Regions from separate parts of the Polaribacter sp. 20A6 genome, predicted to be linked through region 2. Evidence: riboswitches for the same ligand, from Rfam matches in the RefSeq annotation. Region 2 holds a riboswitch; the other holds the start of a gene.
The links. Region 2 has a riboswitch for thiamine pyrophosphate ahead of GQS57_RS16270 (TonB-dependent receptor). Riboswitches for the same ligand answer to the same signal wherever they lie in the genome.

Region 1 (4,151 bases), on a different contig from region 2:
TTCCGTTACCACTTCATAAAAACACTCGAACTGACAGGAGTTTTCTTTATAATTCTTGACTACCTTCGAACAGACAAACAGAAATCATTAGTTTGCTGTACATACTTGATAAGCACGTTTTATATTGATAAAACTCTCAACCGGGTTTTCGGCATTTCAAACGCCACCTAAAACACCAATTCCTTTAAAACCTAATTCTATAGTTTGCGCTATGGTTTCTGTATTAATTCCGCCCATTCCAATAATGGTTTTATTGATATGATTTACATCAAAACCTTTGCCTTCATATCCTTCTTTAGAAATAGAAGAAAAAACAGGACTCAATAAATGATAATCGAATTCGAAATAACAATCTTTTAAAACTTTCGGTTCATGAAAAGAAGAACTAATTGTTTTACCATATAAGTTTAGATTTTTAAAATATTCACTTGGATCATCGATATGATCTATTCTTTTTTGTTCCTGAAAATGGATTCCTTTTAAATTGAACTCGTTTATCAATTCATGATGATAATGCACTACAATTCTATTGTGAAACTCTTTATCTATCTGGTTTAAATAAGCAACGTGTTCTTCGTAATTTTTATCTGGTTTTCTAAAATGATAAAACATTAAACCTTCTTCAAATAATTGATTTAGGATTTCTATTTCGTTTGGAATATCTTTTTCTGGTGCTATAAGAATTATCATAATACTATGTTTTTTTGAGTTAGGGATTGCAGTGGCATCCTTTTGCTGTCAGTTCGAGTGAATTTATGCAGTGTAACGGAATAAATTTGTATCGAGAACTAGCAAAAGATATAACGGAAAGCCCGCCAACGCTTTTTTTAGCGTGGGAACTTCCCAATTATTTTACAAATACACTTCCGACCCTTTTTCTTTAAATTCTTTCGATTTTTCTTCGAAACCTTTTGCAATTACCTCGTTATTTACAATGTCGTTTTCGGCTGCAAAGTCTCTCACTTCCTGAGAAATTTTCATAGAACAAAATTTCGGTCCGCACATAGAACAGAAATGAGCAACCTTTGCACCATCGGCAGGCAAGGTTTCATCATGATATTCTAGTGCACGCTCAGGATCTAATCCTAAATTAAATTGATCATTCCAACGGAACTCAAAACGCGCCATACTCAACGCATTATCTCGGTGCTGAGAACCTGGATGCCCTTTTGCTAAATCGGCAGCATGGGCAGCCAATTTATAAGTTACTACACCAACACGAACGTCTTCTTTATTAGGCAAACCTAAGTGCTCTTTTGGCGTTACGTAACATAACATGGCGCAACCAAACCAACCAATCATAGCGGCTCCAATTCCGGATGTAATATGATCGTAACCTGGTGCAATATCTGTAGTTAAAGGCCCTAAAGTATAAAAAGGAGCCTCGTCGCAAACATCAATTTGCTTCTCCATATTTTCTTTAATCATGTGCATTGGCACGTGACCTGGTCCTTCTATAAAACACTGAACTTCGTGCTTACGAGCAATCTGAGTTAATTCGCCCAAAGTTTCTAACTCAGCAAACTGAGCTTCGTCATTGGCATCTGCCACAGAACCCGGACGTAAACCGTCTCCTAAAGAAAAAGCAACATCGTATTGTTTTAAAATCTCACAAATATCTTCGAAATGTGTGTACAAAAAGCTCTCTTTATGATGCGCTAAACACCATTTTGCCATAATTGAACCACCACGAGACACAATACCAGTAACACGTTTTGCAGTCATTGGCACATAACGTAACAAAACACCTGCGTGAATGGTAAAATAATCTACACCTTGCTCTGCTTGTTCTATTAAAGTATCTTTAAAAATCTCCCACGTTAAATCTTCTGCAACTCCGTTTACTTTTTCTAAAGCTTGGTAAATTGGCACCGTACCAATTGGCACAGGAGAATTACGAACAATCCATTCTCTGGTTTCGTGAATATTTTCTCCGGTAGATAAATCCATAATATTATCTGCTCCCCAGCGACACGCCCAAACTGCTTTTTCTACCTCTTCTTCTATCGAAGATGTTACAGCAGAATTACCAATGTTTGCGTTAATTTTTACTAAGAAGTTCCTCCCTAAAATCATAGGTTCTGCTTCTGGATGATTGATATTTGATGGAATTACAGCACGTCCTCTTGCTACTTCGCTACGTACAAATTCTGGTGTAATTTTATCTGGAATAGAAGCGCCAAAGTGCTCGCCTTTGTGCTGCTTTCTAATCTCTGTCATTTCATCGATTCGTTGGTTTTCTCGAATTGCGATGTATTCCATTTCTGGCGTAATCATACCTTGTTTTGCGTAATGCAATTGGGTTACGTTTTGTCCTTTTTTTGCTCTTAAAGGCTTTTTTAACAAGGCAAAACGCATATGGTCTAAACTTTTATCGTTTAAACGCTCGTTGCAATAATCCGAAGAAAAACTGTCTAATTGCTCTACGTTCCTTCTATCTAAAACCCATTGTTCACGAATTCTATCTATCCCAGCATGAATATTAATTTCTTTGTTTGGATCTGTATATGGCCCAGAAGTATCATAGACAGTTACAGGTTCGTTTGGCGTTTTCTTTTTCGTCATAGAATCTGTCGTATCACTCAATGCAATCTCTCGCATAGCAACTTTTATCTGTGGATGGATTTTACCTGCTACGTATACTTTTGTAGAATTAGGAAACGGATGTCTTGTAATTCCGTCTTGTTTTGGTGCGGTGTCTTTGCTCTTCATAAATTTTAGTTAGATCAATTAAATAGTTTGTTTTTTAATAGTCTAATTACTAACCTCCTTGGGTGGATTTAATAATTAAAACTTCATCACTATTTTGAAGTAACCGCAAAGACCAATCGCTTTTTTTAACGACGCTGCCATTTATAGCAACAGCAATTCCGTTCGTTTTTATTTCTAAAAGACGAATTAATTCTGTAACCGCTAAATTTTCTGAAAATTGATGATTTTCTTGGTTTACTTTTATAGTAATCATATTTTATAAATATTTACTGTAAACCAAAGAGAGCTAGTTATGGATAACTAAATCTAAGCAACTTTTTCCTACGTTGGTATTAACCAAATCAGGTTCTAAGGATTTTTCTCAAACTAATTTAATAGCTACTCCTAAAGTTTACTCTACAAATGTATTGTATTATTTCTTGATAATTAAATTTTAAGTCCTTTTAATTACAATTATCAAATAATCAACTAGATAACAACAGGTTAGGAAGATTCTGTTTTATCATTAGGCAAATCATCTTTAAATGCAGATGGTAAAATATCTGGAATTAATTTGATTAAAAGTGGTAATAACAAAGCACCTCCAGGAAGTAAAAACACAGCCAAAGCAGGTATTGCCTTACAAATATCTAATAACTGAATTTTAATTTTTTCCTTTTCTACAGGTGTTAAATTAGAATGTGTAGCTTTTTTAATTAAGAAAACAGCTTCTTTACTTTGCCTTAATTCTTGAGCAAGCCTTAACTTATTTCTATAAATTAATAATTTTATTTCTTCAATGCTGGTCATTATAATTTTCTTCTCTTTCTTTCTGTTTTTAACAGATTTAACTCTCTGCTTGTTTGTCCGGCTACAGAAGTGTTTTCTTCTGCTCTTCTTATCAAGTAAGGCATAACGTCTCTAACAGGTCCAAAAGGCAAGTATTTTGCCACATTATAACCTTGGTTGGCTAAATTATAGCTAATATGATCACTCATGCCAAATAGTTGCCCAAACCATAAGCGGTTATCATTTTCTTTAATGTTATGTTTTTTTGCTAAATCCATTAATAAATAAGAGCTATCTTCATTATGAGTCCCTGCAAATAAAGCCATTTTAGGCTGTTCCACCATGTAATTAATAGCAGTATCATAATTGATATCTGTAGCTTGTTTGTCTGCACATATTGGAGAAGCATAGCCTTTTTCTTCGGCTCTTTCACGTTCTTTTTCCATATAAGCACCACGAACAACTTTCATCCCAATATAAAAACCTTTTTCTTTTGCTTTTGCGTGCAATGTTTTTAGATAGTCCATTCTGTCGTGTTTATACATCTGTAATGTATTAAATACAATGGCTTTTTCTTTATTATAGATTTCCATTAAATCTTCTATTAATTCATCTGCAGCTTTTTGCATCCAGCTTTCTTCTGCATCTATTAATAAGGGAACGTCTTTCTG
Region 2 (4,151 bases):
GGTTTTTCTTTGTATTTTAATTATTTTCATATGTACAGTTTTAAATAAGTGTAAAAACACTTAATATGAAGTTGAAGATTATTACGGGTATAATTTTCTTAAAAAAAAATTATGAAATAGAAAAACTAGAAAGCAGGCGTGATTGATTTATTAGAATGATCTTTAAAAAGACAAAAATCAAAACTATAAATGCTTGTGTTATTTTTTATATAAATAAGAATGTTTTTCATGAATTTTCAATATACGAAAAAACGAGCGATTTTCAATAGAAAATGCTCGTTTTGTTTTGTTTTTGTTCATTTTTAATCAAAAATGATTAAAAAACGGTAATTTTATTAAAACTTTAAAGTAACGCCAACTAAGAAATTTCTAGTAGCTTGTGGGTAATAACCAGCTCCGTCACCAGTAACTGTATTTCCATTATCAGTATAATCATACGTGTAATAATAACCTCTGTCTACATATTCTGTGTTAAAGATGTTATTTACTAATGCAGAAAATACAATAGACTTAAAAACTTTGTTTGTGTTTATTTGATAAACAATATTTAAATCAGAAGTAAAATAACTATCTAAAACATCGTTATCAGAAATTTGGCTACCAAAGTTGCTCATTACTTGTTTACCAACATATTTAGATAAAAAAGATACCTGTATATTATCCGTAGGACTAAAAACGTACATGTTTCCAATAACTACATTTGGAGAAAATGATAAATCTGTGTTTCCTAAATCTTGTAAATCTCCATCTATATTTGCAACAAATCCTTTATTTTTATTGGTGCTAAAAGCCATATTTGGTTTTATAGAAAACTCATCACTTAAAGTAATATCTGCATCAATTTCTAAACCTAAACGATAACTATTACCAGAGGTTGCTCTTATTGGCGCTCCAACATCATCTAAAGCACCAGTTAAAACCAACTGATTCTTATAATCCATATAATAGATGTTGGTGTTTAATTTAATGATTTCCTTTTTTAAACGATAACCAAATTCTAAATCATTTAAAGTTTCGTGTGTGGTAACTCCACCTTCAAAATCGTTTCTATTCGGTTCTCTATTAGCAACAGCAAAAGAAGTATATAAACTATTATCGTTGTTAATTTTATAGGTTAAACCAATCTTTGGGTTAAAGAAGTTAAAATCTGCATCTACATCAATAGGCACAATATCGTTTGTAATTCCTTTGGTTTTATAATTAACAAAACGACCTTGTAAATCTGCATAACCAGACAGTTTCTCACTAATATCAAAAGTTGCTTTTGCAAATATTGAAAAATCTGTTTTTTTAGCATCAGAAAAATAATAACGATCTCTAATATTTACGTTTGGTGCTAAATCTTCTCCCCAAATTACTTCACCAAAATGATCTCCAGAATAATTAGAATAAGAAATTCCAGAAATTAAATTCAGTTTATCTGTTTTGTAATTTGTATTAAAGTTTACTACATAAAAATCATTTTTTAACCAACGTCTTACAATAACATCCGTTCCATCAACAATTAAATTACCATAATCTTCAGCATCTTTTTCTTCCTTATATTGCTCAAAAAAACCAGCACCTTTTGTGTAGTTTAACCCTAAAGTTGTAGACCAATTTTTATTTAATTTCTCGTTCCAATGCAACTGATAATGGTTTTGGTCATAATCATCTACCTCATTTTCGTACGTATAAGGGTTCTGTCTTCTATCTTCTTTTAGTTGATCTGCTGTTAAACCTTCCCAAGCTTGGTACGTAACTTCTTTTCCTCCAAAAGCAATCGCTTTTATCAATGTATTTTCATCCGTATAACTACCTTGTAAATAGTACGATTTTAAATCGGCAGAAGCACGGTCTACATAACCATCAGATTTAATGTTAGACAAGCGTCCGGCAATTTCTATATGGTCATTTAACATACCGCTACTAAACTTTACCGTATGTTTTCTGGTTCCGTAAGAACCAAAAGAGTTCGATATTTCTGCAGAAGCTTCATCAGAAACCGCATCCGTTAAAATATTTAAACTCGCACCAAAAGCACCAGAACCATTTGTAGACGTACCTACACCACGTTGCAGTTGTAAGTTTTCTGTAGAAGAAGCAAAATCACTTAAATTTACCCAAAAAGAACCATGACTCTCAGCATCGTTATAAGGTATTCCGTTTACGGTAACATTAATTCTTTCTCCGTTAGAACCACGCACGCTCATGTAGGTATAACCAACTCCAGCACCAGCATCTGACGATGAAACCACAGAAGGCATATAATTTAATAGAATAGGAATATCTTGACCCAAATTACGTTTTGCAATTTCCTTTTTAGAAAGGTTAGAAAACGTAACAGGCACATCTGCATTTACTCTTACTGCAGAAACCAAAACCTCTTCTAAAACGGTAGAATTTGGCATTAAAGAAAACTCAATTTTATCATCTTTGGTTAAAGAAATTTCTTTAGAAACCGTGTTGTAACCAACAAACGAAACCATAATTGTGTAGGTTCCTTTTACAAGATTTACGTTAAACTTTCCATTAAAATCTGTAGCAGTTCCTTTATTGTTTTCTTTTACCAAAATAGTTGCTCCTGGTAAAGAATCGTTGTTTTCATCTACCACTTTTCCGTTAAGTGTAAATGTTTGGGCGTTTGCAAGTAAGCTTACAAACAAGAATAAAAAAAAGGTAATTTTTTTCATTTTAAAAATTTTAAAACGAATAAAAAGAGGTAATTATTCTTGTATTTATTATTGAATAATTAATAGTCTTGCAGAAAAAAATAAACGAAACAATCCTTTTAAGATTACTCCATTTTTCTCCGAATCGACTTTTATAAGTCCCTAAACAGCATTACCTGTTCTAGGTTCATTGGGTATGATCTCAGCTTTTTAAAGCACCCCTTTATGAGAACGTTGCAAAATTACCTCAGTTTTTTGACATAAAGAATAACAAAAGCATTTTTTTTTGAAGCTATTTCCTGCTTTTCGCTGTATCTTTTTTTGTGAAAAACAAAAAAAGGATGTCGCTGCAATCAGGGCTAAGTCTATTTGCCAAGTTTTAGTATTTTCTAAATACAATTACATTTCCTAAAATAAAATTTAAAATAAAAAATGTTTTACCTAAAAATGAGTAGCTTATAGATTAAATATTATTTTAGCTTTTGTAATTTGAACTATTATATTACGACTGCTAAAATTTAAAATAAACTTTTGATCAATTTAAAACATTCTAAAACTGCTATTCTTATCTTTTCGCTTTCGCAAGAAGCCGAAAATTTACGTAAGCCTTTCCTTCAAAAAAAGGATACGGCTAGCAAATTGAATGCTTTAATTAAAGAAAAAGTTAGTTCTTTAGGCGTAGACTATTTTCATTATACAGAGAAAGATCAAAAAGGAAATAATTTTGGCGAACGTTATGTAAATACCGTTTCAGACATTTTTAAAAAAGGGTATAATAATGTTATAACGGTTGGTAACGATACTTTAGGTTTAGAAAAAAAGCATCTTCGTGCTGCCATAGAATCCGTAGAAAACAATCAAATTCCTGTTGGTCCATCTTACGATGGTGGTTTTTATCTTTTAGGTTTACGTAAAGATCAATTTAAAGCCTCAGAATTTCTTTCACTTCCTTGGGAATCATCAACATTATATAAAGAATTAAAAACACTTTTATCAGAAAAAGAAATAGCAACTGCTACACTTCCTTATTTATACGATTTAGATGAAGAATTAGATATTTCTAAAAACATTGCGTCACTTTCTTTTCTAAAAGTAAAAGCACTTAAATTATTACAAAACCTACAAGTAGTAATTTTAAAAGTAAGCAAATACATTCTTCAAAAATTTAAAGAAGCTTCTTTAAACCACCTATACAATAAAGGACCTCCATTGGTTTGTAATTAATTATAAGTACAATTTCCTGTAAAAACAGGACTTATTCTTTTACATACATTTTAACTCAAACTAATGAAGAATTTATTTTTCGGGTTACTTGCGCTATTTACTATTAGCCTAAGTGCTCAAGAAGATCTTGTCGTCTACGTTATAGATTATGAGACCAAAGCACCAATTAAAAATATAACTGTTACGCTTGTGAATGATCAGCAAGGTTACGAAGCAAAAAAGACCACAAACGAAGTAGGTAAAGCCTTTTTTAATTCCATTGCCGCTGCAAACGGT

Region 1: another riboswitch for thiamine pyrophosphate. It lies ahead of thiS (sulfur carrier protein ThiS); the one in region 2 lies ahead of GQS57_RS16270 (TonB-dependent receptor).

What each region holds. Positions count from the first base shown of each region.
Region 1 is NZ_WTPZ01000005.1:150,767-154,917, forward strand. Features, by position in the region: gene GQS57_RS13115 (thiamine phosphate synthase) at 157-690, opposite strand; gene thiC (phosphomethylpyrimidine synthase ThiC) at 853-2,712, opposite strand; gene thiS (sulfur carrier protein ThiS) at 2,762-2,965, opposite strand; TPP riboswitch at 3,014-3,108, opposite strand; gene GQS57_RS13130 (LETM1 domain-containing protein) at 3,196-3,501, opposite strand; gene GQS57_RS13135 (proline dehydrogenase family protein) at 3,501-4,151, opposite strand, start outside.
Region 2 is NZ_WTPZ01000008.1:87,296-91,446, reverse strand. Features, by position in the region: gene GQS57_RS16275 (hypothetical protein) at 1-30, opposite strand, end outside; gene GQS57_RS16270 (TonB-dependent receptor) at 336-2,672, opposite strand; TPP riboswitch at 2,793-2,884, opposite strand; gene GQS57_RS16265 (DUF2064 domain-containing protein) at 3,183-3,875, shown strand; gene GQS57_RS16260 (SusC/RagA family TonB-linked outer membrane protein) at 3,939-4,151, shown strand, end outside.